4 regions of the Streptomyces diastaticus subsp. diastaticus genome follow, and region 4 is predicted to be linked to each of the others. Evidence: riboswitches for the same ligand, from Rfam matches in the RefSeq annotation. Region 4 holds a riboswitch; each other region holds the start of a gene.
What was found. A riboswitch is a leader RNA that binds a small molecule or an ion and turns the genes downstream of it on or off. The one in region 4 is predicted to bind cyclic di-AMP.
Positions count from the first base shown of each region.

Region 1: linked by a shared signal. The riboswitch ahead of Sdia_RS28435 (LysM peptidoglycan-binding domain-containing protein) and the one ahead of Sdia_RS23755 (M23 family metallopeptidase) in region 4 are both predicted to bind cyclic di-AMP.
Region 2: linked by a shared signal. The riboswitch ahead of Sdia_RS01615 (C40 family peptidase) and the one ahead of Sdia_RS23755 (M23 family metallopeptidase) in region 4 are both predicted to bind cyclic di-AMP.
Region 3: linked by a shared signal. The riboswitch ahead of Sdia_RS14810 (C40 family peptidase) and the one ahead of Sdia_RS23755 (M23 family metallopeptidase) in region 4 are both predicted to bind cyclic di-AMP.

Region 1 covers NZ_BLLN01000005.1:2,588,227-2,595,338, forward strand. Annotated here, with positions in the region: gene Sdia_RS28420 (DUF501 domain-containing protein) at 1-530, opposite strand, end outside; gene Sdia_RS28425 (FtsB family cell division protein) at 555-1,064, opposite strand; gene eno (phosphopyruvate hydratase) at 1,258-2,544, opposite strand; gene Sdia_RS28435 (LysM peptidoglycan-binding domain-containing protein) at 3,162-3,866, opposite strand; cyclic di-AMP (ydaO/yuaA leader) riboswitch at 3,871-4,057, opposite strand; gene Sdia_RS28440 (LysM peptidoglycan-binding domain-containing protein) at 4,222-5,256, opposite strand; gene Sdia_RS28445 (cytochrome P450 family protein) at 5,387-6,703, opposite strand; gene Sdia_RS28450 (nucleoside triphosphate pyrophosphohydrolase) at 6,737-7,112, opposite strand, start outside.
Region 2 covers NZ_BLLN01000001.1:365,699-372,810, reverse strand. Annotated here, with positions in the region: gene Sdia_RS01625 (C40 family peptidase) at 1-522, opposite strand, end outside; gene Sdia_RS01620 (hypothetical protein) at 1,380-1,733, shown strand; gene Sdia_RS01615 (C40 family peptidase) at 1,861-3,042, opposite strand; cyclic di-AMP (ydaO/yuaA leader) riboswitch at 3,051-3,239, opposite strand; gene pcrA (DNA helicase PcrA) at 3,532-6,081, shown strand; gene Sdia_RS01605 (dihydrofolate reductase family protein) at 6,093-6,689, opposite strand; gene Sdia_RS01600 (glutaminase) at 6,875-7,112, shown strand, end outside.
Region 3 covers NZ_BLLN01000003.1:1,415,729-1,422,840, reverse strand. Annotated here, with positions in the region: gene Sdia_RS14820 (lysophospholipid acyltransferase family protein) at 1-387, shown strand, start outside; gene Sdia_RS14815 (GNAT family N-acetyltransferase) at 492-1,706, shown strand; cyclic di-AMP (ydaO/yuaA leader) riboswitch at 2,467-2,637, shown strand; gene Sdia_RS14810 (C40 family peptidase) at 2,641-3,114, shown strand; gene Sdia_RS14805 (ATP-binding protein) at 3,162-3,590, opposite strand; gene Sdia_RS14800 (helix-turn-helix domain-containing protein) at 3,842-4,705, shown strand; gene Sdia_RS14795 (DUF397 domain-containing protein) at 4,715-4,954, shown strand; gene Sdia_RS14790 (8-amino-7-oxononanoate synthase) at 4,923-6,155, opposite strand; gene bioB (biotin synthase BioB) at 6,330-7,112, shown strand, end outside.
Region 4 covers NZ_BLLN01000005.1:1,448,884-1,455,995, reverse strand. Annotated here, with positions in the region: gene Sdia_RS23770 (DNA gyrase/topoisomerase IV subunit A) at 1-297, opposite strand, end outside; gene Sdia_RS23765 (M16 family metallopeptidase) at 495-1,868, shown strand; gene Sdia_RS23760 (M16 family metallopeptidase) at 1,885-3,252, shown strand; cyclic di-AMP (ydaO/yuaA leader) riboswitch at 3,497-3,650, shown strand; gene Sdia_RS23755 (M23 family metallopeptidase) at 3,664-4,437, shown strand; partial or broken gene Sdia_RS23750 (GntR family transcriptional regulator) at 4,650-4,856, shown strand; gene Sdia_RS23745 (HPr family phosphocarrier protein) at 5,219-5,500, opposite strand; gene Sdia_RS23740 (bifunctional acetate--CoA ligase family protein/GNAT family N-acetyltransferase) at 5,671-7,112, shown strand, end outside.

The DNA.
Region 1 (7,112 bases), 1.1 Mb from region 4:
GCGGAGCCGGCGGCGGCCGGCGGTGTCACGCACGAGCCCTTGCGCCACCACTCGGGGAGCATCGCCAGCGCCTCGTCACCGAGCGGGTTGACGCCCGGTCCGGCGGCCAGCGAGTGGGCGACCAGGACGTGCAGGCACTTCACGCGGTCCGGCATACCGCCGGCCGAGGGGAAGTTCTTCAGCTCCTCGATCTCGTCGCGGCGCTTGACGTAGTCCTCGTGGGCGGCCCGGTAAGCGAGGGCCAGCTCCGGGTCGCCGGCCAGCCGCTCGGTCATCTCCTTCATCACGCCGTTGGCCTCCAGCGTGCCGATGGCCGAGGCGGCGCGCGGGCACGTCAGGTAGTAGAGCGTGGGGAAGGGCGTGCCGTCCTCCAGGCGGGGCGCCGTCTCGACGACATCGGGCTGGCCGCAGGGGCAGCGGTGCGCGATGGCGCGCAGACCGCGCGGGGGGCGGCCCAGCTGCTGCTGGAAGGCGTCGACGTCGGCGGGGGTCGGCTCGGTGCGCGGGGTGGGCGGCGGGGGCGTGTCCATGGCGGGGTCAGGTCTCTCGGTCGTTCACTCGGTGGCGGGGCGGATGCCGCCCGGCCCGGCGGCCTGGTCGGCGCGGTCGACGCCTTCCAGGAGGTTGGTGTACCAGGGCCGGGTGGCGGCCGTGCGGTCGGTGCGGCTCGGTTCGGCCGCGCCCGGGTCGATCATGGTGTAGCCGGTCTCGCCGGGGCGTACGTAGTGCAGGCGTTCGCGGATGCGCTGCTCGGCGTAGGCGTCGTCCTCCCAGCGGGCCTTCTCGTCGCGCAGTCGCTCCACCTTGGCGCGGTGGGCCTCCCGTTCGCGCTGGAGGTCGGCGATCTCGGCGCGCTGGGAGACGTACTGCCGCATCGGGTAGGCGAGGGCGACGATCAGGGAGCAGAGGACGAGGGCGAGGAGCGCGGCGCGTCCGGTGAGGCGGGAGCGGCGGGCCTGGCGGCGGTTCTGGGAGCGGTAGACCCGGGCGGCGGTCTGCTCGCCGAGCACCCTGAGCCGGGTCGCGGTGGAGAAGCGGTCCGCACCGCTCTTCTTCCCGGCCATGCCCGCCTCCCCTGCGCCGCGCGCCGCGCGGCCGTCTCGCTCGCCCGCGGCCGCGTGGCCGCCGTGCCCGTCAGGTGTCCGCCACTCGCACGCCCTGCTGATTCTCGCGTACACGTGCCCGCGTCCCCGCCCACGGTACGGGACCGGGGGCGGGGACGCGGGGAGGCCGGGGGCCGTCGGCGGCCCGGCCGGGTCAGCCCTTGAAGCGCGGGAAGGCGCTGCGGCCGGCGTAGACCGCGGCGTCGTCGAGGATCTCCTCGATACGCAGGAGCTGGTTGTACTTGGCGACGCGCTCGGAGCGGGCCGGGGCGCCGGTCTTGATCTGGCCGCAGTTGGTGGCGACGGCGAGGTCGGCGATGGTGACGTCCTCGGTCTCGCCGGAGCGGTGGCTCATCATGCACTTGAAGCCGTTGCGCTGGGCCAGCTCGACGGCGTCCAGGGTCTCGGTGAGCGAGCCGATCTGGTTGACCTTGACGAGCAGGGCGTTGGCCGACTTCTCCTCGATGCCGCGGGCGAGGCGCTCGGGGTTGGTGACGAACAGGTCGTCACCGACGAGCTGGACCTTGTCGCCGAGCTTCTCGGTGATGACGTTCCAGCCGGCCCAGTCGTCCTCGAACAGCGGGTCCTCGATGGACACCAGCGGGTACGCGGCGACGAGCTCCTCGTAGTACTCGGTCATCTCGGCGGCCGAGCGGGACTTGCCCTCGAACTCGTAACTGCCGTCCTTGTAGAACTCGGAGGCGGCGACGTCCAGGGCGAGCGCGATGTCCTTGCCGGGCACGTAGCCGGCTTCCTTGACGGCCTCGAGGATGAGGTCGAGGGCGGCGCGGTTGGAGTCGAGGTTCGGGGCGAAGCCGCCCTCGTCGCCGAGGCCGGTCGCCAGGCCCTTGCTCTTCAGCACCTTCTTGAGCGTGTGGTAGACCTCGGTGCCCCAGCGCAGGGCCTCGGAGAAGGACTCCGCGCCGATCGGGGCGATCATGAACTCCTGGATGTCCACGTTGGAGTCGGCGTGCGAGCCGCCGTTCAGGATGTTCATCATCGGCACCGGGAGCAGGTGCGCGTTGGGGCCGCCCAGGTAGCGGAAGAGCGGCAGATCGCTGGCCTCGGAGGCGGCGTGGGCGACGGCGAGGGAGACGCCGAGGATGGCGTTGGCGCCCAGCGAGCCCTTGTTGTCGGTGGCGTCCAGGTCGAACATGGCCTGGTCGATGAGGCGCTGCTCGGTGGCGTCGTAGCCGACGAGCTCCGGCCCGATCTGCTCGATGACGGCGAGGACGGCCTTCTCGACACCCTTGCCCTGGTAACGGTTGGGGTCTCCGTCACGCAGTTCGATGGCCTCGAAGGCTCCGGTGGAGGCGCCGGACGGCACCGCGGCGCGGCCGGTGCTGCCGTCGTCGAGGCCGACCTCGACCTCGACGGTGGGGTTGCCTCGGGAGTCCAGGATTTCCCGGGCTACGACGACGTCGATGGACGGCACGAGCATCTCCTTCTGGGATGTGACGCGGGTCGGCCTTCGGTCGGCCGTTCGCTCCAGAGCCTAACCGGCGGCCGGCCCCATCCCGGCGTCGCGCCCGGACGCTGGGACGAAAAGAGGCCCGTACGGGGCGAAACCGTACGCGAACGCCGATATCTACTCACCGGTAGCCCCGACGGCTCCGACCGCTGAGACGCGAGGAGGAGCGGAAGGGAAAGGGGGAAGCCCCGACCCGGTGCACTGGGGGGGAGTCGCGCACCGGGACGGGGCTGTCTGTGGGAGGGAGGGGCGCCGGCCCCCGCTCCCCGGAACTCCGCTGGACGCGGGAGCACCCGGGGAAGCCGGGAGGGAGCGGGAGCAGGCGGCCGGCGCCGGAGCCCGGCGGCCGGAGGGCCCGCAGCGACGCGAGGACCGTGGGGAGCCCTCAGCCACCACGCACCCGCACGCCCCCACACCCAGCTTCCCCACGCACCGGCGAAGGCCCCGCGCCGACCGGCCTCGGCCGGGCGCCCCGGAGGGGCGCGCCGGTGCCGAGTCGCTCGTCGCACGCGGGCCGCGCGGCGGTTGGGCACGTCGAGCGCCTCGACACCCCCGGGCGGTGCCCCGCGGGTGAGCGGAGCCCGCCGTCAGGAGAGGTGCAGCTGCTGGCCCGGGAAGATCAGGTCGGCGTCCTCGACGACGTCCTTGTTCAGCTCGAAGAGCTTCTTCCAGCCACCCTCGACGTTCTCGTCGTCGGCGATCTGGCTCAGGGTGTCGCCCTTGGTGACCTTGTACTCGCCGTCACCCTTGGCGACGGTCTCGCCGGTGGGGGTCTCGACGGTCTCCTCGGCCTTCTCGGCCGGGGCGGTGCGCTGCTCGCTGCGGTCGGCACGCGGCTCGGGGCGCTCGGGGGCGGCCTGCGGGGCGGGCTCCTCGGCGGGCTTCTCGGCCGGGGCCTCGGCGGCGGCGCCGCCGTCGTAGGAGGCACTGCTCAGGCCGGTGCCGCAGTTCGGCCAGGCGCCCTTGCCCTGACCGGCCAGGACCTTCTCGGCCACGGCTATCTGCTGCTCCTTGGTGGCCTGGTCGGCGCTGGAGGCGTAGGCGGTGCCACCGAAGGCGGCCCAGGTGGAGGACGAGAACTGGAGTCCGCCGTAGTAGCCGTTGCCGGTGTTGATGGACCAGTCGCCGCCGGACTCGCACTGGGCGACGGCGTCCCACTCGGAGGCGGTGGCGGCGGAGGCGGAGCCGGTCGCGACGAGCGGCGCGGCGACGGCGACGCCGGCGACACCGGCCAGCGACAGGAGGCGGGCGACCTTGGAGGGACGGCGGTGCTTGGCCTTGTTGGACAGCATGAAGGAATCTCCTCACCGACGCCTGCGAGGTGAGCTGTCGGGTTCGGGCCGGATGAGTGCCCGGCCGCGCGTTCCTGAGTGGTCCGCGCGGCTTCACCCCGAGCCGCTCCGGCCGCCGCCCACTGGGGGCGAACGGCCGGTGCGGCGGCAAACCTTGGGTCCCCCGCTCCTGTCTACGGCGCTTGCGCGACGACTGTCCCGGACGGTCGTCGACAGGATTCGGCGTAACGACCGCTGGGGCCCGCCAATGGCGAGCGGCCTAGACCGTAAGCACGGCCGACGGCAGATTCCAAAGACGATCAGGGCCTCTGAGACGCATGTCTCACTTCCCCCGAACCGGACATCACCGCCCGAACTAGCGCCCGATTCGGTCCTTTTCGGCGTCCTGCCCCGTTCCGAGATCAAGGGCCTGACCGGGCAGGATGTGGTCCGGGTCGGCACCGACGGCGTCCTTGTTCGCCTCGTACAGCGCGGGCCATCCGCCGTCCACCTCGTTGAGCCAGGCGATGACCGAGAGGCTGTCGCCCTCCTTGACGGTGTACGAGCCGGAGGTGTCGGGCGCGTCGCCGCGATCGCCGCGCGAGGCGTGCCGTCCGGAGCCGTCACGGCCCTCGCCGGAGCCCGACTCGACCGCGCCGCCGCCGCGGTGGCGCCCGCCGCCGGAGCCCTCCCGCTCGCCGCCCGGGGCGGCGGACGGAGTCCCCGAGGGCGTCCCGGGCAGGCCGCCCCGGCCCTCGGAGGCGTCCTCGCCGGGGGTCGCGCCCCCGGAACCGTCCGGGATGGAGGTCGGTTCGGCGGAGGGGCTGGGCGACACCTCGTCACCCTCATCCCCTTCGCCCCCCTTGTCACCCTTGCCCTTCTTGTCCGCGTCGGGCCCCTTGTCGCCCTTGTCGCCCTTCTCGCCGTCGCCCCCCTTGCCCTTGCCCTCACCCTGGCCCTCGCCGGTCGGGGACGGGGACGCGGAGGGGGTGCCGCTGTCACTGGGGACGCCCGGGTTGACGTCGGCGGACTCGCCGCCCTGCTGGAGCCCTATGGCGGGGGCGCAGGTGGCCCAGGCGGCGGTGCCCTCGGCGTCGAGGACGCGCTCGGCCACCACGATCTGCTGGGAGCGGCTGGCGAGGTCCGCGGAGGGCGCGTAGCTGAGACCGCCGTGGCGCTCCCAGAGATCCTGGGTGATCTGGAGGCCGCCGTAGTAGCCGTTGCCGGCGTTGGTGCTCCAGGCACCGCCGCTCTCGCATTCGGCCAGCCGGTCCCAGGTGGCGGTGTCGGCCGCGCTGGCCGTACCGGCGCCGAGCAGGGGGATGGCGATGGCCGAACCGGTCACCCCGGCCGCGACGACGAAGGCCGGAGCCTGTCGGGGGCGTCGGTGACGTCCGTTCCCGGAGAGCATGCGGTTGCCTTTCGCGTGACGACTGGTGGCCGGCGCGTCCGCTCAGTGGTGGCGGGGCTTCCGGTTGGCGCTGAAGGTAGCGGCTGTCGAACGTTCGTCACAAGTCGATGCAGCGGAGATCACGTCGACATCACATTGTTGACGCCTCGTCAGTGCCGGTGTCCGGAAAGGGTGGCCCTGACACCTTCTCGTCACGTCCCGTCCGCTCGGGCGTGAACTCCACGGGCAGCGTGCGCAGTCCCCGCATGATGAGCCCGCCGCGCCAGCGCAGGTCCCGCGGCCCGGTGCCGAGCCGCAGGTCCGGAAGGCGTGTCAGCAGCGTGGCGAGGGCCGCCTTCCCCTCCAGCCGGGCCAGGGGGGCACCGATGCAGTAGTGGATGCCGTGGCCGTAGCCGAGGTGCTGGTTGTCGCCACGGGCGAGGTCGAGCCGGTCGGGGTCGCGGAAGCGCTCGGGGTCGCGGTCGGCGGCGGCCAGCACGACCAGGACGGGGTCCCCCGCGGCGATGTCGGCCCCGCCGATCCGCAGCGGCTCGGTGGCGTACCGCCAGGTGGCCATCTCCACCGGGCCGTCGTACCTCAGGAGTTCCTCGATCCCGGTGTCGAGCAGGGCTTCGTCGCCGTCGGCGAGGGCCTGCTGGAGGCGGGCGCGCTCGGCGGGGTTGCGGAGCAGGGCGAGGGTGCCGTTGCCGATCAGGTTCACGGTCGTCTCGAAGCCGGCGAAGAGGAGGACGAAGCACATGGCGGCGGCCTCGTCCTCGGTCAGGTGCTCGCCGTGGTCGCTCGCGCGGATCAGGCCGGAAATGAGGTCGTCGCCGAGGTCGGCGCGTTTGCGGTGGATCAGCTCGGCGAGGTAGTTGCGCATCCTCTTCACCGCCCGGGCGACCCCGCCGCGCGGCCCCCCGCCGTGCCGGATCATCATTCCGGCCCAGTCGCGGAAGTCGTCCTGGTCCTCGCGCGGGACGCCGAGCAGGTCGCAGATGGCGTAGATGGGCAGCGGGAAGGCGAACTCGTGGATGAGGTCGGCCTCGCCGCGCCCGGCGAAGCCGTCGATGAGCCCGTCCGTCAGCTCCTGCACGCGGGGCGCGAACTGGGCGACGCGGCGCGGGGTGAACGCCTTCGAGACCAGGCGGCGCAGCCGGGTGTGGTCCGGCGGGTCGATGTTCAGCAGGTGCGTCATCAGCCCGGCGCTGCGCTCGCCGGGGATGCCGGTACGGCTGCGCCCGGCCTCGTCGGCGGCGTGGTGCACCGGGTTCTTGCTCAGCCGGGGGTCGGCGAGGGTCTGCCGGGCGTCCGCGTACCGCGTGACCAGCCACGCCTCGACGCCACTGGGCAGCCGGGTCCAACGGACCGGCTCGTGGGCGCGCAGCCAGGCGTAGGCGGGGTACGGGTCGGCGGCGAACTCCCAGCCGAAGAGTTCGGGACGCCCGGATGCCTGGGTTTCGCTCATGGTCCGACCGTATCCGGGGCCCGGTGGCGCGGCTCAGTGGCCCTCGGCCGCCCGGATGGCCTCGCGGTAGCGGCGGGCGCTCTCCCGCAGGGCGGACTCGGGGTCGCTGCCCTGCCGCTCGGCCTCGACGGCGAGGGCGAGCAGGGCGGGGCCGGGCCCGGGGCCCTCGGGGAGCGGGACACGCAGACCGGCGGCGCGGGCACGGGAGGCGAGCTTGGCGGCGAGGGCCAGGGCGGGCTGGGCGACGGGGACGCCGTCGGTGACCGAGGTGCGCTCCTTCTCCTCCCCCTTCACCCGCAGCCACTGGGCGCGCACCTCCTCGGGCGTCTCGGCGACGGCGTCCCCGAAGACGTGCGGGTGGCGGCGGACCAGCTTGTCGATGAGGGTGGCGGCCACGTCGTCGATGGAG
Region 2 (7,112 bases), on a different contig from region 4:
CTGGTCGACGACGCGCATCTTCTGGCGCACCCCGGCGATCTGGGCGGACTGGCGTCCGGCGGCGCGGTCGGCGCGGGCGGCCCGGTCGAGGTAGCCGTCGGGATCCGAGGTGAGGAAGAGCGCGACGGACGGGTCCACCGCACCGGCGCGGTACTGCGCGGCGGCGGTGGCGCCCAGCGCGGTACGGGCCTGGTTGAGCTGGGCGGTCCGGCGGGCCGCCTCGTCCTGGAGCCCGTCGAGGCGGCGTTCGGCCTTGTCGGCCTTCTCCTTGGCGCCGTTGTACTTCTCGGTGGCGATCTCGGCCTCCCGGTGGAGCCGGTCCACCTTGGCCTTGACCTGCGCGGGCGTCGGGCCGGGCGCGGCCTGCGCCACGGGCGAACCGGCGACCACCGAGCCCGCCGCCCCGGCGAGGGCCAGCGCGGTGGCGGTGGCGTTGCGCAGAGAGGCTCCCGGCGTGAGGCGCCCGGGGGCGGGGAGATTCACCGCCAGCTTGCGGAATCGGGGCTTCCGGTGCGAGGCCACAGCCGCGCGTCCTTCCGGTCGGGGTCAGGGGAGCGAGCCGGGTCCCGGTGGGGTCCGCGCAGGGGAGCGGGTGCCGCCGGGCCGTCTCGTAGGCGCGGCCGGTGCCTGTGGACTATGCCGAGTGCCGGGTGCGCCAGGGAGGAGCTAAGCCCGAATGTCACGGCCCAGGGCTGGATTGTCCGCAAACATCCGGTCGGAACCGCCGACCGACCGCTTGTGACCACTTCCCCGCCGCCTCTGCCCTCCCCGCCGGGACCCCATGATCGAATGGCCCGCTGCCCGCTGCCCGCTGCCCGCTGCCCGCTGCCCGCTGCCCGCTGCCCGCTGCCGTCGCGTACGAGCCGCGCCCGCCACCGCCACCGCCGCCGCACCCGGCGCGGCCCGTCCCGCCTCCGGCCGGGGAGGCGGGACCACCGCGTACGCGGCCCCCGCCGCGAGCCGCACCGGCCCGGGCAGGGAGGACGCGTACGGCGGCTGCCACGCACCCGGGGCGGACGGTGAGGCGGCGTGCGGTGGGCGCGGCCTCGGGCCGAGCGGCCTCGGGTCGACCGCCGGCCGGCCCCCCGGGAGACCTCCCGGACGACCCGGCACGGCCTCACCGCGAGCCTGGCCGCCTCCGCCTGCCACGTGGTGCGGGGGAGCCCGGCTTCCCGAAAGGGCCACCGCTTCGGCCCCGGCCGCCGGTGAGCGGGTGCCGTCCGACGAGTTCCTCGCCGTCGGCCCTGTCCGCGCCCGCCGCGGCACCTTCGCCCGCGAACGGTGTCCGGCCCCGGGCCGCAGCCCGTCGGCCGGCGTCGTCCCGGCGGGCAGGACCCTGGTGGGCCGGGGGCGCCGGGGGCCTCGTTAGGGTGCGAGCCATGGACGTCCTCATCAATGTGTTCGTCGGCCTGCACATCATCGGCATCGCCTCACTCCTGGGTGGTTTCCTCACCCAGATGAAGGCGATCGGTGCGGGCACGGCCCGCTTCATCCCCGCCATGCTCCACGGCGCCCTCACCATGCTCGTGACCGGCATCCTCCTGGTCGGTCTGCGCGAGATGGACGGCGGCACCCTCAACCACATGAAGATCGGCATCAAGCTGCTGGTCCTCATAGTCATCCTCGCCCTGGTCTACGTGAAACGCGACGACGAGAAGGTCGACAAGGGCGTCTTCGCCGCCGTCGGCGGCCTGACCGTGCTCAACATCTTCATCGCCACCCTCTGGACCTGACCCCGCCGCCCCCTGTCCGGGGTTCCGCGGGCCGCGGTGCACGGCGAAGGCCGGGTTCCCCACCGAACGACGGTGAGGAACCCGGCCTTCGCCGTGCGTGGCCGCCCGTACGGGCCTTGAGCGCCGGTCAGGCCGGCCGCACCACACTGTGGATCGGCATGTAGTAGATCGACTCGACCCGGACGTCGGCGCCGGGCTTCGGGGCGTGGATCATCTCGCCGCCACCGATGTAGATGCCGACGTGGCTGATGTCGTCGTAGAAGAAGACCAGGTCACCGGGTTGGGCTGCGTCCACGGAGACCTTCTGGCCGACCCCCACCTGGTCCCAGGTGGTGCGAGGCAGCGAGATGCCGGCGGTCTTCCAGGCGGCCTGGGTGAGGCCCGAGCAGTCGAAGGAGTCGGGGCCGGCCGCACCCCAGACGTACGGCTTGCCCATCTGGGCGCGGGCGAAGGCGATCACCTTCTCGGCCTTGGCGGCGTACGAGGAGCCGGGGGCCGTGGAGCCGCCGCCGGAGCCGGTGCCCGGGCCGGAACCCGACCCCGCGCCGCCTGAGCCGGCCTCCTCGCGCTCCTTCTCCTCGGCCGCCTCCCGGGCCTCGCGCTCGGCCTCCTCCTGCTTCGCGCGCTCCTTCGCCTTGCGCTCGGCCTCGGCCTGCTTCTTCCGCTCGATCTCGGCGAGCCGCGCCTTCTCCTCGGCGGTCAGCTCGGAGAGCAGCGTGCGGGCCTCGGTGAGCTTGGCCTGCACCTCGCGCTTGGAGTCCTTGAGGGTGCGCTGCGACTCGGTGAGGCTCTCCAGCTGGCGGGCGGCCTTGGCGCGCTCGCGGCCCGCCGCCGCCTGCTGGGTCCGGTAGTCGTCGACGACGGCCTTCTGCCGCTGGGTGAGGCGGTTCATGAGCTGGCTCTGGTCGAACCAGCTCTGCGGGTCGTCGGCGAGCAGCAGGGTGGCCGTCTCGGACATGCCGCCGCTGCGGTACTGGGCGGCGGCGAAGGCGCCCAGCTCGCCGCGGGCGGCGTTCAGTTTGTCGGCCCGCTCGGCGACGCCGTCCAGCAGCTTGTCGACCTTGGCGCGCTGGGTCCTGGTCCGCTCCTGGGCGGCGTTGTACTTCTGGGTGGCCGTACCGGCCTCGCGGTAGAGCCGGTCCACCTTCTTCTGCACCTCCTCCAGGGAGGGCTTCGGCGCGGCGGGCCGCTGCGGGGCCGCCTGCGCGGTCTGGGAGAGCAGGGCCACCGAGGTGAGGGCGGCCGTGGTGAGGCCGAGGGCACCGGCGGTGCGGTGGCGGGGGGCGCGGGGCTTGCGGTGCGACGCCAAGGCGTGCGACTCCTTCCGTGGACCGCCTGCCGGGTTAGCTGTCGGGTTCGGGCGTACGGAAGGCTGCCCTACGGTTCCGGCGGCCGGGCCGGGCTGCGTGCCCGGTCCGTGGCGGGTACCGATTCACCCCGGTGGTGCGCGGTGGGTCCCCGGCTCCGGGGCCCGTGGGGGCGTACCGGATTCGGCAGGGGGCGGTGCGCTCCGGCGCGAGTCGCCGGTGGGGGACGAACCGACCCGGCGAGCACGCTAGCCAACTCGTGTGGTGCCTGTGAAGGTTGGTGAGCGATATGCCCGATACATTTTCGTTATCTTGTCGGTGGACGGTCGAAAAGCGGTGTCGCGCGGGTGCCGGCCGGCCTCCTCCGTGACCTGGCCCACAGCGCCCGCGTGCCTCCGCGGTGTCCGATACGTCACGTTCCCCGTGGCGGGCGGGCGGGCCGCCCGGAGCGGGGTCCGGTTGTCGGCGCGGCGGCCTAGACTCGGTAGGCGATGAGCAGCCTCTTTGACGACAGCTTCCTGGCCGACCTCCAGTCCTCGGCGCCCTCCGCCCGGCTCGGCGACGAGCCGCCGCCCCCGCCCGAGGAGGAGGCGCCGGAGGAGATCCCGGCCGATCTGTTCGGCGGGAGGTTCGACGCGCCCGTGGACCGGGACGCGTACTACCGGGACGGCGCCCCGCGTCCCGCCGTCGATCCGGCCGCCCTGCTCGACGGGCTCAACGACGAGCAGCGCGCCGCCGTCGTCCACAGCGGGTCGCCGCTGCTCATCGTCGCCGGAGCCGGTTCCGGCAAGACCCGTGTGCTCACCCACCGCATCGCCCACCTGCTCGGCGAGCGCGGCGTGCACCCGGGCCAGATCCTCGCGATCACCTTCACCAACAAGGCCGCGGGCGAGATGAAGGAGCGCGTCGAGGAACTGGTCGGCCCGCGCGCCAGCGCCATGTGGGTCTCCACCTTCCACAGCGCCTGCGTGCGCATCCTGCGCCGGGAGTCGAAGCACCTCGGCTTCACCTCGTCGTTCTCGATCTACGACGCGGCCGACTCCAAGCGGCTGATGGCCCTGGTCTGCCGCGACCTCGACCTCGACCCGAAGCGCTTCCCGCCGAAGTCCTTCACCGCCAAGGTCTCGAACCTCAAGAACGAGCTGGTCGACCCCGAGGACTTCGCCGCCCAGGCCGCCGGGGGCACCTCCCAGACGGAGTCTGGGGGAGGTTTCGAGAAGACGCTGGCGCAGGCGTACACGATGTACCAGTCGCGGCTGCGCGAGGCCAACGCGCTCGACTTCGACGACATCATCATGACCACGGTCCACCTGCTCCAGGCGTTCCCCGACGTCGCCGACCACTACCGGCGCCGCTTCCGGCACGTCCTGGTCGACGAGTACCAGGACACCAACCACGCCCAGTACTCCCTGGTCAGGGAGTTGGTCGGCACCCCGGCCGACCGCCCGGTGGACGTCCCCGAGGGCGCCGAGTCCGACCACGACCCGCTCCACCCGGCCCCCGAGCCGGCCGAGCTGTGCGTGGTGGGCGACGCCGACCAGTCGATCTACGCCTTCCGCGGCGCCACCATCCGCAACATCCTCCAGTTCGAGGAGGACTACCCGAACGCCACCACGATCCTCCTGGAACGGAACTACCGCTCCACCCAGACGATCCTCACCGCGGCCAACGCCGTCATCGAGCGGAACGAGAACCGCCGCCCGAAGAACCTCTGGACCGACGCCGGGGCGGGCGCCGGCATCACCGGGTACGTCGCCGACACCGAGCACGACGAGGCCCAGTTCGTCGCCGAGGAGATCGACCGGCTGACCGACGCGGGCGACGCCAAGGCGGGTGACATCGCGGTCTTCTACCGCACCAACGCCCAGTCCCGTGTCTTCGAGGAGATCTTCATCCGGGTCGGCCTGCCCTACAAGGTCGTCGGCGGTGTCCGCTTCTACGAGCGCAAGGAGGTCCGCGACGTCCTCGCCTACCTGCGGGTCCTCGCCAACCCGGAGGACAGCGTCTCCCTGCGCCGCATCCTCAACACCCCCAAGCGCGGCATCGGCGACCGGGCCGAGGCGATGATCGACGCCCTCTCGCAGCGCGAGCGGATCAGTTTCCCGCAGGCCCTGCGCCGGGTCGACGAGGCGTACGGCATGGCGGCCCGCTCGGCCAACGCCGTCAAGCGGTTCAACACGCTGATGGAGGAGCTGCGCACGGTCGTCGAGTCCGGCGCCGGGCCCGCCACCGTGCTGGAGGCGGTCATGGAGCGCACCGGCTACCTCGCCGAACTCCAGTCCTCCACCGACCCGCAGGACGAGACCCGCATCGAGAACCTCCAGGAACTGGCCGCCGTCGCCCTGGAGTTCGAGCAGGACCGCAGCGAGGAGGAGGGCGCCGGCACCCTCCCGGAGTTCCTGGAGCAGGTCGCCCTGGTCGCCGACTCCGACCAGATCCCCGACGAGGACGAGGACGGCTCCGGGGTCATCACCCTGATGACCCTGCACACCGCCAAGGGCCTGGAGTTCCCCGTCGTCTTCCTCACCGGCATGGAGGACGGCGTCTTCCCGCACCTGCGCGCCCTCGGCCAGACCAAGGAGCTGGAGGAGGAGCGGCGCCTCGCCTACGTCGGCATCACCCGCGCCCGCGAGCGGCTCTACCTGACCCGCGCCGCCATGCGCAGCGCCTGGGGCCAGCCCTCGTACAACCCGCCCTCCCGCTTCCTGGAGGAGATCCCCGAGCAGCACCTGAAGTGGAAGCGGACGGGTGCCATGGGCGCCCCCGCCGCCGCGAGCCCGCGCGGCCCGGCCGGTTCGGTGGCCTCCTCGCTCTCCTCCTCCACCCGCGCCAAGGGCGCCCCGGCCTTCGCCACCCGCCGGGCCGCCGAGCAGCCGGTGGTCTCGCTGGCCGTCGGCGACCGTGTCACCCACGACCAGTTCGGTCTGGGGACCGTCGTCGGGGTCAAGGGCGCCGGGTCGGCCGCCGAGGCCACCGTCGACTTCGGCGGCGAGAAGCCCAAGCGGCTGCTGCTGCGGTACGCCCCGGTCGAGAAGCTGTAGCCCGGGCCGGGTCAGCCCTGGTGCAGGACCCGGTACGTGCAGACGTTGACGCCGGCGGGGCTGGTCGTGGTGGAGACCAGCTCCAGCGGGCGCTTGCCGCCGTCGGCCGGGTAGAGCGACTTGCCGCCGCCGAGCAGCACCGGCATGACGATCAGCTTCAGCTCGTCGGCCAGCCCCTCGGCGAGGAGCGTTTGGGCCAGTGAGGGGCTGCCCAGCACCAGGAGGTCGCGTCCCTGGCCCGCGCGCAGCTCGCGGATCAGCTCCAGTGCCTGGTCCCCGGCGAGCAGCGTGCTGTTGTTCCAGGTCAGGTCCGCCTCGCCGAGCGTGCCGGAGACCACGTACTTGCGGATCGCGTTCATCCGGTCGGCGAACGGGTCGTCCTTCTGCCGCGGCCAGGCCGCCGCCATCCCCTGCCAGGTGCGGCGGCCGTAGAGCAGGGCGTCGGCCTTATCCAGTACCGAGTCCCAGGCGCCGCCGACGATCTCCGGGTCGAAGTAGGGGCCCGACCAGCCGCCGTGGGCGAAGCCGCCGTCGGTGTCCTCCTCGGCGCCGCCGGGCGCCTGGACGACGCCGTCGAGGCTGACGAACTCGGTGATGACGATGCGCATGGCGGGACTCCCGGGATCGGCGCGTACGGCGGTTCCGTACACGGTGCCGCAGGACAGACCCGTCAGGCGGCACCGAATCATCGCGTCGCGCCCCTGTTTCCGGCCGGGTCTCGCCGAGACTGGGCGGGCGCGGTCCCGGGGGCGGCCGGAGGGGCACGCCGACAGACCGCCGGGAGGAGCGAGGCGTGCGGTCACCGATCCCCGAGTACCTGGACGAGGTCCTGCGCAACTGTGCGGACGACCGCGCGGGCGCCGTCGCCGACTACGTCCCCGAGCTGGCCGCGGCGGACCCGGAGCAGCTCGCCGTCGCCGTCTCGGCGGTCGACGGCACGGTCTACGAGGCGGGCGACAGCCGCAGCCCGTTCACCATCCAGTCGATCTCCAAACCCTTCGTCTACGCACTGGCCCTCGCCGACCGGGGCT
Region 3 (7,112 bases), on a different contig from region 4:
ATCTACCCGGAGGGCACCCGTTCGCACGACGGGCGGCTCTACAAGGGGAAGGTCGGGGTGGCCGCGATGGCGCTGCGGGCCGGGGTGCCGGTGGTCCCGTGCGCGATGATCGGCACCTTCGAGGCGCAGCCGCCGGGGCAGAGGTTCCCGAGCCCGCGCCGTGTCCGCATCCGCTTCGGTGAGCCGCTGGACTTCTCGCGGCACGCCGGGCTCGCCGACGAGAAGGCCGTGCTGCGGGCGGTCACCGACGAGATCATGACGGCCGTCCTCGCCCTCTCCGGCCAGGAGTACGTGGACCGCTACGCGGCCGAGGCCAAGGCCGAGGAGGACGAGCGGCGCAAGGAGAAGAGGCGGGCCGGGGTCCGGCACCCGAACCGAGCGGGGTAGCGTCGGCCCGGCCGTGGAACAGTTCCGCCTGCCCGCGGGCCGGCCGCGCACTGTGGCCGCCACCGCGCGATGTGGTGTCCGGCACCCGAGGAGGCAACCCCGCCATGGAGATCCGTTCCGCGACCGACGAGGATCTCGACGTCTTCGTCGACACCGTCCACGCCGCCTTCGGGCTCTTCCCGGAGGCCCCGGTCGACGGCGGCGGGCTCTGGTGGTCGGCGCTCGACGCGGACCGCTGCCTGCTCGCCCGTGCCGCGGACGGACGGCCCGTCGGCACCGCCGCGACCCACGCCTTCGAACTCACCCTGCCCGGTGGGGCCCTCGTCCCGGCCGCCGGGGTGACCGCCGTCGGTGTCCTGCCCACCCACCGGCGCCAGGGCGTGCTGCGGGCGATGATGCGGCACCAGCTCGCCGGCCTGCGGGAGCAGGGCGAGTTCCTCTCCGTGCTGCTGGCCTCCGAGGCCCCGATCTACGGCAGGTACGGCTACGGCCCCGCGACGTACACCACCAGGCTCACCGTCGCCCGCCACAAGGCCGCGTTCGCGGTTCCCCGGGCCCGCCCCGCGCTCCCCGCACCGGCCGGCACGGTCGAGGTGCTGCGCCGGTCCGAGTGCGGCGAGATCCTGGAGGAGGTCTACGACCGGTACCGCCGCGCCCAGCCCGGTGCGCTCTCCCGGCCGCACCGCTGGTGGCGCCTGCGCGCGGGCCAGGCCCCGGTCTCCGCTGCACCGCGCTACATCGCCGTCCACCGGGACACCGGCGGTGTCCCCGACGGGTACGCCAGCTACGCGGTCGAGTCCGGAACCCTGACGGTGGACGAGACCATCACCACCGACGACGCGGTCTTCACCGCCCTGGCCCGGTTCGTCCTCGGCCACGACCTGGTCTCCACCGTCGTCTTCAAACACCTCCCGCCCGGTCACCCGCTGCGCCGTCAGTTCGCCGACCTCCGCGCCGGAGAGGCCGGCGGCGACACCGACTGGCTCTGGGTGCGGCTCCTGGACGTGCCGCGCGCGCTGACGGCCCGGGACTGGCCGGTGGACGGCGAACTGGTCCTGGACGTCGAGGACCCGTTCCTCGGCGAGCACGGCCGCCACCTGCTGACCGTCCGGGACGGCGAGGCCGACTGCGTCCCGACGGACCGGGAACCCGATCTGTCCCTGGACGTCAGCGACCTCGGCTCCCTCTACCTCGGCGGCACCGCCCCGAGCACGCTCGTCCGCGCCGGGCACGTACGGGCCCACCACCCTGACGCGGCCGCCCTCGCCGACGCCTTCTTCCGCCCCGAACGCCCCCCGCACTGCCTGCACTGGTTCTGACCGGCGGCCCGCCAGCCACCGGCCCCGGCACGTTTGCCCCCGGCCGGCGGGCTTCGCAGGCGGCGAGCGGCCGGCCGCGGAGGCCGAGCTGCGCGCCTCAGCCGCTCCGGGCCCATCCGGCGCCCGCCCGCTCACCGACGCGTTGCTCCGGAGGGCGGGCGGACGCCTGCGTCAGCCGGCCGGGACGACGTCGGCGACGGCGGGCCGGGCCGGCCCCTGCCACGGGCGAGCCAGATCCCCGTACCGGCGCGCACCCGTCACCGGGGGCCGGCTCAGAGCAGGGGCGGAGCCGGAGGGCGCGGACCGCTGCCGCCGCGCGGCGGGCACGCTCCTCGACCCGACGGGGGCGCCGGAGAGCGGGGCGGTCACGCTCCCCCGGCCCCGCCGAGCGCCGTACGCCTCGCGGCGGAGCGCACCACGCGCCACGCGCCCGGCGCGCCACGCCCGGAACGGCCCGTACGGACTACCCCCGGACGGTGTATTCCGGGCCCCTCCTCCGGGCCCCTCCGGGTTGCGCCCGCCGTCCGCCCCCGTCCGCGCGTCGGCCGCTCCGCCGCTGGTCCGGCCCTCCGCCATCCCCGGGACACGCCCGGGCCGCCCACCATGCCCACTCGAACAGGGCAGGGGCGACCGAACGCACAAACCGCCCGCCCCTACCGCGAAACAGCGCCGCCGTACGTGAAGATCCGTCAGGACGACAAGCCCCCGCCGCAGCGGCGGGGCGGTCCGGGCGGACGCCGAGTCCTGCCGCCGTCCGGACGACAGGTCGACACCGAGTGGATCGGCGGGAGTGGAGGACCCAGGCACGACGGGCCCGGCAGACCGGTGACGGTCTCCCACGGCCCTTGGGGTGAAGCCGCCGCGGCGGCCGGGCGACTTCGCAGGTCCGAACCCGACAGGTCATCCTTCACAGGCGGCTGACGAAGGGTTACGCATGACTGAGCGGAATCGAGTCCCCTCCTTGCTCTCCCGGGCCGGCGCGGTCTCGGCCCTCTCCCTCGCCGCGATGAGCACCTCCCTGGTGGCCCCCGGCGCCGCGCCCGAGGCGGCGGCGGCCACCCACGCCGCCAAGGCGCTCAGGATCGCCTCGTCCAAGAAGGGCTCGCCCTACCAGTACGGGGCGACGGGCCCACGCCGCTTCGACTGTTCGGGGCTGACGCTCTACTCGTACAAGAAGGCCGGGAAGACGCTGCCACGGACGGCGGCGCAGCAGCACAACCGGACCAAACGCATCTCCCCCGCCAACCGGCGCAAGGGCGACCTCGTCTTCTTCCACTCCGGCGGCAACGTCTACCACGTCGGCATCTACGCCGGAGGCGGGAGGATCTGGCACTCCCCCAAGAGCGGAGCGGTGGTGCGGCTGGAGAAGATCTGGACCGGCAACGTGCGGTACGGCCGCGTGAACTGACCGTTGCCGCCGTCGGCCGGCCCGTACGCACGGCGTGCGCGTACGGGTCAGCCGACGGCGGTGGGCCAGGGCAGGTCGACCCGGACGGTCTTGCCGCCCTCCGGGGTCGGGACGACCGTGAGCCGGCCGCCCTGCTCGGCGGTGAGCCAGCGGACGATGGCCAGGCCCCGGCCGTTGTCCTCCCGGACCGCAGCCGGAAGCCGTCTGGGCAAGCGCGGGTGGCTGTCGGTGACACCGAGCCGCAGCCGCTCGTCCTGGTCGAGCGCCATGCCGACGGTGAAGGTGGGCGAACGGCCCTGGGTGTGCTGGACGGCGTTGGTGACCAGTTCCGAGATGATCAGGCGGACGGCGTCCGCCACCTCGGAGTCCACCGGGAGTCCCCACTCGGTGAGGACGGTCAGGACATGGGTGCGGGCGGCGGAGACCGAGGCCGGATCGCTCGGCAGAGTGACGGTTGCTTCGTGGTGGTCTGCCATGGCTGCGTCGCCCTTTCCTCGGAGCCGGTCGCGGACCCGTGGACGGATGAACTCGGGGTGTGGCGGGACCGGTTGCCTTCTTGTCAGACTGCCACTGTGTCGTCCGTCACGTAGGCCGATCCCCCAAGATATGCATATATCTGTCGCCCGATGCGGTGAACTCTGCGACGGGCGACCGTATTGGGCCCGTCCTCCGGGTGTGCCATGGGCGGCTTCGCCCGCACCGAACCGGCCACCGGAAGGAGACGTGCATGCGTAACGGTCCCGCCGTACGCCGGCGCAAGCTCGGAGCCGAGCTGAAGGCCCTTCGCGGCCGCGCGGGGCTCACCAGCGGCGAGGCGGCCGGCCTGCTCGGCTGGCACCAGTCCAAGGTGAGCCGCATCGAGACGGCCCGCAGCGGGGTGAAGCCCGGGGACGTGCGCCGCCTGCTCGACGCCTACGACGTACGCGATCCGAGACTGCGCGAGCTGCTGGTGGCCCTGGCCGGCACCGAACAGGACGGTGAGCACCGGCACTGGTGGCACCGCTACCGGGGCGTGCTGCCGCCGGAGTACCGGGACTTCATCAGCCTGGAGTCGCAGGCGGCATGGATGCGGACGCTGGAGACCTCGGTGGTGCCGGGGCTGCTCCAGACCCCGCGGTACGCGCGGGCGGTGACCCGGGCCTCGCTGGCCGGTGTTCCCCCGGCGCAGGTGGACGCGCTGGTGGAGGTGCGACTGGCCCGGCAGGAGGTGTTGCGGGCCGATCCGCCGCTGGAGCTGCGCGCGGTGATCGACGAGTCGGTGCTGCACCGCGGGATCGGCGGTCCGGAGGTGATGCGTGGCCAGTTGGCCGCCTTACGGGAGGCGGCGGCCCTCCCCCACGTCGTGATCCAGGTGCTGCCGTTCACCTCGGGTGAACACATCGGCCTCACGGGCCCTTTCGTCATCTTCTCCTTTCCGAACATGAACGACCTGGATTTGGTCGTTCTTGACCACCTCACGAGTAGCCTCTATCTGGAACGGAAAGAAGACCTCTCGGCATACGCCGACGCCTTCGCCTCCCTTCAGGCGCGGGCGCTTTCAGCAGAGGACTCGCTGCTTCTCCTCGCCGAGAAGCACGACGACGGCCCGTAAGGAGGCGCCGTGACCGCACAGCCTCGGTACGTCCCGGTCAGCAGCTCACTGCAAGGCGTCCGGTGGCGGCGCAGCAGCCGCAGCACCGGGATGAACAACTGCGTGGAGACCGCCGAGCTCACCTCCGGTCCCCATGCCGGTCTGCTCGCGGTACGGGACTCCAAGAACGCCCCCGGCCCCGCGCTGCTCTTCTCCCCTGCCGCCTGGCGGGGCTTCGTCACCGCCCAGGACCCTGGACCGACGGCCTGACACCCGGCGCTCCGGCGGCCCCGCCCCCTCCCGCTCGGCGGGCGGACGGCGGGGCCGTCCGCGTGAGGACGGTCAGGGCCCGGTCCAGGTCGGCGGAGGTGAGGTCGGCGCGGGCCGTCAGCCGCAACCGCGAGATGCCGTCGGGTACGGACGGCGGCCGGAAGCAGCCCACCGCCACGCCCTGTTCCCGGCAGCGGGCGGCCCAGTCGGCCGCCTCCTGGGCCGACGGGGCGCGCACCGAGACGACCGCCGCGTCCGGCCGGGCGGCCTGGAGGCCGGCGCCGGCGATCCCCTCGTACAGGGCGCGGGCGGTGCGGCGGACCCGGGCGGCGCGGTCCGGTTCGGCACGCAGCAGGCGCAGGGCGGCCAGCGCGGCGCCTGCGGCGGCGGGGGCGAGGCCGGTGTCGAAGATGAGGGTGCGGGCGGTGTTGACGAGGTGGTCGATGACGGCGGCCGGGCCGAGGACGGCGCCGCCCTGGCTGCCCAGCGACTTGGAGAGGGTCACGGTGACGACGGTGTCGGGCGCCCCGGCCAGCTCGGCGGCGTGCGCGCTGCCCCGGCCGCCCTCACCGAGGACCCCGAGGCCGTGGGCGTCGTCGACGAGGATGCCCGCGCCGTGTTCCCGGCAGGCGGCGGCGAGCGCCGGGAGCGGGGCGGCGTCGCCGTCGACGGAGAAGACGGCGTCGAAGACGCCGAGGGCCGGGCCCCGGTGGGCGGCGAGTGCCTTGCGGACCGCGTCGGGGTCGGCGTGGGCGACCACCTCGGTGGTGCCCCGGGCCAGTCGGCAGCCGTCGATGAGCGAGGCGTGGTTGGAGGTGTCGGAGACCAGCAGGGTCCCGACGGGGGCGAGCGCGGTGACGGCCGCGAGGTTGGCCGCGTAGCCCGAGGAGAGGACGAGGGCGGCCTCGGCACCGCAGAAGTCGGCGAGTTCCCGCTCCAGTTCGGCGTGGAGCGCGGTGCTGCCGCTGACCAGCCGGGAGCCGGTGGCGCCGGCGCCCCAGCGGCCGGCGGCCTCGGCGGCCGCTCCGGTGACCTCCGGGTGGCGGGCGAGGCCCAGGTAGTCGTTGCCCGCGAGGTCCAGCGTGCCCCAGGCGGCGGGCCTCGGGCGCAGGGCCCGCGTCAGCCCGGCCTCGGCGCGGCGGGCGGCCGCCTCGGTGGTCCAGGCGAACGGGCCGACGAGGCCGGGGGTGGGGTGGGGCATGAGTCGTCCTCAGCGTCGCCGGGGCAGGGCGGCCGGGCCGCCGTTTGTGAGCAGTGCACAGAGGCTAGCCGGTCGGAAGCAGGGGCAGGGTGTGGTAATACCCACAGCACTTTCAGGGTGCGTTGTAGGAAGTCTCCTTGGCCCGGGCCGGTCCGGTGCGTCAGGATCAGCCGCATGGATCTCCTGAAGACGCTGGTGGACAAGGGGCTTCGGCGCGAGCTGCCGACCCGGGACGAGGCGCTGGCGGTGCTGGCCACCTCCGACGACGACCTGCTCGACGTGGTGGCCGCGGCGGGGCGGGTACGGCGCCAGTGGTTCGGCCGCCGGGTGAAGCTGAACTACCTGGTCAACCTCAAGTCCGGGCTCTGCCCCGAGGACTGCTCCTACTGCTCGCAGCGGCTCGGTTCGCAGGCGGGCATCCTCAAGTACACCTGGCTGGGCGCCGACGAGGCCTCCCAGGCGGCCGCCGCGGGCCTGGCGGGCGGCGCCAAAAGGGTCTGCCTGGTGGCGAGCGGCCGCGGCCCGACCGACCGGGACGTCGACCGGGTCTCGAAGACCATCGAGGCGATCAAGTCGGCCCATGAGGACGTGGAGGTCTGCGCCTGTCTCGGGCTGCTGTCGGAGGGTCAGGCGGAGCGGCTGCGCGCCGCGGGCGCCGACGCGTACAACCACAACCTGAACACCTCCGAGGCGACCTACGGGGAGATCACCACCACCCACACCTACGAGGACCGGGTGGAGACCGTCCAGCGGGCGCAGGGCGCGGGGCTGTCGGCCTGCTCGGGGCTGATCGCGGGGATGGGCGAGCGCGACGAGGACCTGGTCGACGTGGTCTTCTCACTGCGCGAGCTGGACCCGGACTCGGTGCCGGTGAACTTCCTGATCCCCTTCGAGGGGACGCCGCTGGCCCGCGAGTGGAACCTCACCCCGCAGCGGGCGCTGCGCATCCTCGCGATG
Region 4 (7,112 bases):
CAGCGCGTCGTAGATCGAGGCGTCGCCGTGCGGGTGGAGCTTGCCCATCACCTCGCCGACCACCCGGGCGCACTTCACGTAGCCGCGGTCGCGGCGCAGCCCCATCTCGTTCATCTGGTAGACGATCCGCCGGTGCACCGGCTTCATGCCGTCCCGCGCGTCGGGCAGGGCTCGCGAGTAGATCACCGAGTAGGCGTACTCCAGGAAGGAGCCCTGCATCTCGTCGACAACGTCGATGTCGAGGATGCGCTCCTCGAAGTCGTCCGGTGGCGGGGTCTTCGTGCTGCGGCGGGCCATCGCTGCTGCGGCTCCTTCACCAACAAGGTCTGGACATGACGCCGACCATTGTGGACCGCGCCGCGGACAACCCCGACCGCGCCCCGTCCTTCGGGTGCCTTCCCGCGGGAACTTCGCCCCCCGTCGGCACGGTTGCATAGAGTGACAGGACGGAGAGGACCTCTCCAGAATTCGCGAGCGAAGGGACGTACCTGCCCATGGGTGACACGGCCACAGCGCGGGCCGCCTCCGGCGGCCTGACAGCGACCGAGCACCGCCTGGCCAACGGCTTGCGCGTGGTGCTCTCCGAGGACCACCTGACCCCGGTCGCCGCGGTCTGCCTCTGGTACGACGTCGGCTCGCGCCACGAGGTGAAGGGCCGCACCGGCCTCGCCCACCTCTTCGAGCACCTGATGTTCCAGGGTTCGGCGCAGGTGAAGGGGAACGGCCACTTCGAGCTGGTCCAGGGCGCCGGCGGCTCGCTCAACGGCACCACCAGCTTCGAGCGGACCAACTACTTCGAGACCATGCCCGCCCACCAGCTCGAGCTCGCCCTCTGGCTGGAGGCCGACCGCATGGGCACCCTCCTGACCGCCCTGGACGACGAGTCGATGGAGAACCAGCGCGACGTCGTCAAGAACGAGCGCCGCCAGCGCTACGACAACGTGCCGTACGGCACCGCCTTCGAGAAGCTCACCGCCCTCGCCTACCCGGAGGGCCACCCCTACCACCACACGCCCATCGGCTCGATGGCCGACCTCGACGCGGCCACGCTCGAGGACGCCCGGCAGTTCTTCCGCACGTACTACGCGCCGAACAACGCCGTGCTCTCCGTCGTCGGCGACATCGACCCGGAGCAGACGCTCGCCTGGATCGAGAAGTACTTCGGCTCCATCCCCGGCCACGACGGCAAGCAGCCGCCGCGTGACGGCTCGCTGCCCGACACCATCGGCACCGAGCTGCGCGAGGTGGTCCGCGAGGAGGTGCCCGCGCGCGCCCTGATGGCCGCCTACCGCCTCCCCGAGGACGGCACCCGCGCCGCCGACGCCGCCGACGTGGCGCTCACCGTCCTCGGCGGCGGCGAGTCCTCCCGGCTCTACAACCGCCTGGTCCGCCGAGACCGTTCGGCTGTCGCCGCCGGCTTCGGCCTGCTGCGGCTGGCCGGCGCGCCCTCGCTCGGCTGGCTCGACGTCAAGGCCTCCGGCGACGTCGAGATCCCCGCCATCGAGGCCGCCGTCGACGACGAGCTGGCCCGCTTCGCCGCCGAGGGCCCCACGGCCGAGGAGATGGAGCGCGCCCAGGCCCAGCTGGAGCGGGAATGGCTGGACCGGCTCGGCACCGTCGCCGGCCGCGCCGACGAACTCTGCCGGTACGCCGTCCTCTTCGGTGACCCCCAGCTCGCCCTCAGCGCCGTCGGCCGGGTGCTGGACGTCACCGCCGACGAGGTCCGCCAGGCCGCCGCCGAGCGCCTGCGCCCGGACAACCGCGCGGTCCTCGTCTACGAGCCGCTCACCCCCGAGGAAGCCGAGCACGCCGAGCACGCCGAGAACACCGACGCCGCGACCGGCGAGGAGGCCGCAGCCAGTGAGTGACGTCATCACCCCCGCCATGGATCTCCACCCGCAGCCGGCCGGAGGAGCCCCCCGCCCCTGGGCCTTCCCCGCCCCCGAGCGCACCAGCCTGGACAACGGCCTGACGGTGCTGCGCTGCCACCGCCCCGGCCAGCAGGTCGTCGCCGTGGAGGTGCTGCTCGACAGCCCGCTCGACACCGAGCCCGAGGGGCTCGACGGCCTCGCCACGATCATGGCCCGCGCCTTCAGCGAGGGCACCGACCGGCACAGCGCCGAGGAGTTCGCCGCCGAGCTGGAGCGCTGCGGGGCCACCCTCGACGCCTTCGCCGACCATCCAGGCGTCCGGCTCTCCCTGGAGGTTCCGGTCTCCCGGCTGGAGAAGGCGCTCGGGCTGCTCGCCGACGCGCTGCGCGCCCCCGCCTTCGATCCGGCCGAGGTCGAGCGTCTGGTCCGCAACCGTCTGGACGAGATCCCGCACGAGCAGGCCAACCCGGCCCGCCGCGCCGCCAAGGAGCTGTCCCGGCAGCTCTTCCCGGCCGGCTCGCGCGTCTCGCGGCCCCGTCAGGGCACCGCGGAGACCGTCGAGCGGATCGACGCCGCCGCCGTCCGCGCCTTCTACGACCGGCACGTGCGCCCGGCCACCGCCACCGCCGTCATCGTCGGAGACCTGGAGGGCACCGACCTCGACGCCCTGCTCGCCGACAGCCTCGGCGCCTGGCAGGGCGACGCGGGCAAGCCCAACCCGGTCCCGCCGGTCACCGCCGACGACACCGGGCGCGTCATCGTCGTCGACCGTCCCGGCGCCGTCCAGACCCAGCTGCTCATCGGGCGTGTCGGACCTGACCGGCACGACCGGGTCTGGCCCGCCCAGGTGCTCGGCACGTACAGCCTCGGCGGCACCCTGACCTCCCGTCTGGACCGTGTCCTGCGCGAGGAGAAGGGCTACACCTACGGCGTGCGGGCCTTCGCCCAGGTGCTGCGCTCCACCCCGGAGGGGACGGGCGCGGCGATGCTCGCCATCAGCGGCTCCGTCGACACCGAGTCCACCGGCCCGGCCCTGGACGACCTCTGGAAGGTGCTGCGCACCCTGGCCGCCGAGGGTCTCACCGAGGCCGAGCTGGACACCGCCGTGCAGAACCTCGTCGGGGTGGCGCCGCTGAAGTACGAGACGGCCGCCGCCGTCGCCTCCACCCTCGCCGACCAGGTCGAGCAGCACCTGCCGGACGACTTCCAGGCACGGCTGTACCGGATGATGGCCGACACCGGTGCCACCGAGGCGACCGCCGCCGTGGTCAGTGCCTTCCCGGCCGACCGGCTGGTGACGGTGCTGGTCGGCGACGCCTCGCGGATCGCCGAGCCGGTGCGCGCGCTCGGCATCGGAGAGGTCAGCGTGGTCACCGGCTGACGTCCGCTCAGCGAGCCCCGGCCGGCATCCCCCAGCCGGAGGGCGGAACCCCGGAAGCCCTGGACGGCGACCGGGGTTCCGTCATGTCCACGCCTCGGTGGGGATGCCCCTTTCGCGGGATTGACGCCCCGTCTGTCCTGTGGTGTGCGCAACAAAAGCGGCGTTCGGTTTGTAGCACGACAGAAGTGCCCATTAGCGTCTCTGCGGCTGTCCGGCCGACGCACCCGCCACACCCGTGGCGAACGGGCAGTCATCGCCGAATCCCCGCAGGGCGTGAGCCCGGGGAACCGGGGACCCACCGTCCCAGGGGTGAATCGGGCGCCTCCCGCGAGGGGCCCGTAGGAGACCTTCCTGCTCCGAACCCGTCAGCTAACCCGGTAGGCGAGAAGGAAGGAAAGGACCAGCCGCTCCATGGCGTTCACCCGTCCCACCGGGAAGCACCGGCGAACGAACCGCCGGGCCACCCGCACCGGGGCCGGCCTGGCCGGCGTCGCCGCCCTCACCACCACCGGCGTGGTGGGCACCCTCGCCTCTCCGGCCGCGGCCGGAGAGGCCCCCGCGCACACCGGCTTGACGCAGGCCATCACCATCGGCGACAGCCTCGCCGACCGCATCGGTGACCAGGCCGCCGCCCAGCGCCTCGCCGCCGAGGCCGCCGCCGCCGAACAGGCCGCCGTCGAGGCCGCCCGCGTGCAGGCCGCCGAGGCGAAGCAGAAGGCCGAGAAGGAGCGCGCCGAGAAGATCCGGGCCGCCCGCGCCGCCGAGCGCGAGCGCCTCAACCGCTATGTCCTGCCCGTCGAGGGCTCCTACGTCTCCACCGGCTACCGGACCGGCGGCAGCCTCTGGTCCTCCGGCAGCCACTCCGGAGTCGACTTCCACGCCCCCTCCGGCAGCGTCGTGCGCGCCGTCGGCGCGGGCACCGTGGTCCAGACCGGATGGGGCGGTGCCTACGGCAACGAGGTGGTCGTCAAGATGCACGACGGCACCTACACCCAGTACGGCCACCTCACCTCGGCCACCGTCTCGGTCGGCCAGACCGTCACACCGGGCCAGCAGATCGCCGTCTCCGGCTCCACCGGCAACTCCACCGGCCCGCACCTGCACTTCGAGGCCCGCTCGGGCGCCGACTACGGCACCGACATGGATCCCGTCGCCTACCTGCGCGGCCACGGCGTCGACGTCTGACCGGGCCCGTAGGACCCGTTCCTCCCCGAAGACCCCGGCCCTCCCGAGCCGGGGTCTTCGGATTGTCCGCGGCCGGTGTGCCCACCCCACGCCTTCCGGCCAGAAGGTGTTCGCGGACCACCCGGAGCCGCCGGACAGCGCCTCTTCCTGTCCTAGGGGCGCGGCAGAGGACCGGACGGCCGCGTTTCGCGGGCCACGGGCGGAGGACGGGCATGGGTGTTCCGGCGCAAGCGACACGCACCGCGATCGGACAGGACATCGTCTCCGGCGCCCACGGGCGCGGCTCCCGCCTCACCGAGGGGCAGCTCGCCCGCCCCTACGGCGTCTCCCGCGTCCCCGTGCGCGAGGCACTGCGCACCCTGGAGGCGCGCCACCTCCTCGCCGGCCGGCCCCTCTTCTCGGCCGGGAGGTGCCGCGCCTCCGGTTCGCGTGACCGGTGACCGATGACCGGCGCGGCGGGGGGCGCGTCGGCTGACGCGAGGAGCGGCCGCGACCGCGCCGACGGGCTCCGGACGGCCCGGCGAGGCGGTCCCGGTGGCCCGAAGCGGATCGCGTACAGGGGGCCCCGGCCCCCGTGAGGGCACGGCCGCCCGCCCCGGTGCGTCCGGGGCTCCAGCGCGACACCGCGGCCCGCGGACAGCGCCACGCGGCTGACTGACGCCCGCCGGTTCCCGGCACCCGCCCCCTGAAGTGCCGGGGCCGCTCCACCGGCTCCGCGCCCCCGCCGGGCAATCGGGTCTCACGCGCGGTCAGCCGTCACCCCTCGGGGGCAGCCCCGGCGTCAGACGGTCTCCGGAAGCTCGTCCAGCCCTTCCGCGACCAGCTTGGCCAGGCGCTCCAGGGCGGCCTCGGCGCCGTCGGCGTCGGCGGAGAGGACGATCTCCTCGCCACCCTGCACGCCGAGGCCGAGGACGGCCAGCATCGAGGCGGCGTTGACCGGGGCGGTGTCCGGCTTGGCGATGGTCACCGGGATGCCGGAGGCGGTGGCGGCCCGGACGAAGATGGAAGCGGGACGGGCGTGCAGGCCCTCGGCCCAGCCGACGTTGACGCGGCGCTCAGCCATGTTGAAGCTGCCCTTCACGAAGCGGACGATGTTGTCTAGACCAGACTCGCACACCGCTCCGTACGACCCGGCCGGGGACATCCGCTCCCGCCCTCTACCCCCTGGCGCCCGCGGAGACAAGGCCCAGCCTGCCCCGTGCCCGACGGCTCCGCGACCCGTACGCTGCTCCCATGGACACCCCGTCGGACCAGCACGCCTACCCCGCCCACTGGGAGGCCGACGTGGTGCTCCGCGACGGCGGCACCGCGCGCATCCGGCCCATCACCGCCGACGACGCCGACCGCCTGGTGAGCTTCTACGAGCAGGTCTCCGACGAGTCGAAGTACTACCGGTTCTTCGCGCCCTACCCGCGCCTGTCGGCCAAGGACGTCCGTCGCTTCACCCACCACGACCACGTCGACCGGGTGGGCCTGGCGGCCACCGTCGGCGGCGAGTTCATCGCCACCGTCCGCTACGACCGCGTCGACGGCCGGGGCATGCCCGCCTCCGCCCCCGCCGACGAGGCCGAGGTCGCCTTCCTCGTCCAGGACGCCCACCAGGGCCGCGGCGTCGCCTCCGCCCTGCTGGAGCACATCGCCGCGGTCGCCCGCGAGCGCGGCATCCGGCGCTTCACCGCCGAGGTGCTTCCCGCCAACACCAAGATGATCAAGGTCTTCACCGACGCGGGCTACCAGCAGAAGCGCAGCTTCGAGGACGGCGTCGTCCGCCTGGAGTTCGGCCTGGAGCCCACCGACCGCTCGCTCGCTGTGCAGCACGCCCGTGAGCAGCGCGCAGAGGCCCGGTCCGTCCAGCGGCTGCTGGCCCCGGGCTCGGTCGCCGTGGTCGGGGTGGGCCGCGCCCTCGGCGGGGTGGGCCGCAGCATCCTGCGGAACATCCTCGACGCCGGGTTCACCGGCACGGTGTACGCCGTCAACCAGGGTTTCCCCGAGACGGGGGACACCCTCGACGGCGTCCGCGCCCACCGCTTCGTCCGCGACATCGCCGAACCGGTGGACCTCGCCGTCATCGCCGTCCCCGCCGACCGGGTGCCCGAGGCCGTCGCCGAGTGCGGAGAGCACGGCGTCCAGGGCCTCGTGGTGATCTCCGCCGGCTACGCCGAACAGGGCCCCGAGGGCCGCGAACGCCAGCGCGCCCTGATCCGCCAGGCCCGCTCGTACGGCATGCGGGTCATCGGCCCCAACGCCTTCGGCGTCATCAACACCACCCCCGGGATCCGGCTCAACGCCTCCCTCGCCCCGGAACTCCCCGTGCCCGGCCGGGTCGGCCTGTTCACCCAGTCCGGTGCCATCGGCATCGCCCTGCTCTCCGCCCTCCACCGCGACGGCGGTGGCGCCGACGGCGTCCCCAACCCGGCCGGCGTCTCCACCTTCGTCTCCGCGGGCAACCGCGCCGACGTCTCCGGCAACGACGTCATGCAGTACTGGTACGACGACCCGCACACCGACGTCGCCCTGATGTACCTGGAGACCATCGGCAACCCCCGCAAGTTCGCCCGCCTCGCCCGCCGCACCGCCGCGGCCAAGCCGCTGGTCGTCGTCCAGGGCGCCCGGCACAGCGGCATCACCCCCACCGGCCACCCCGCCCCCGTCACGCGGCTGCCGTACGCCACCGT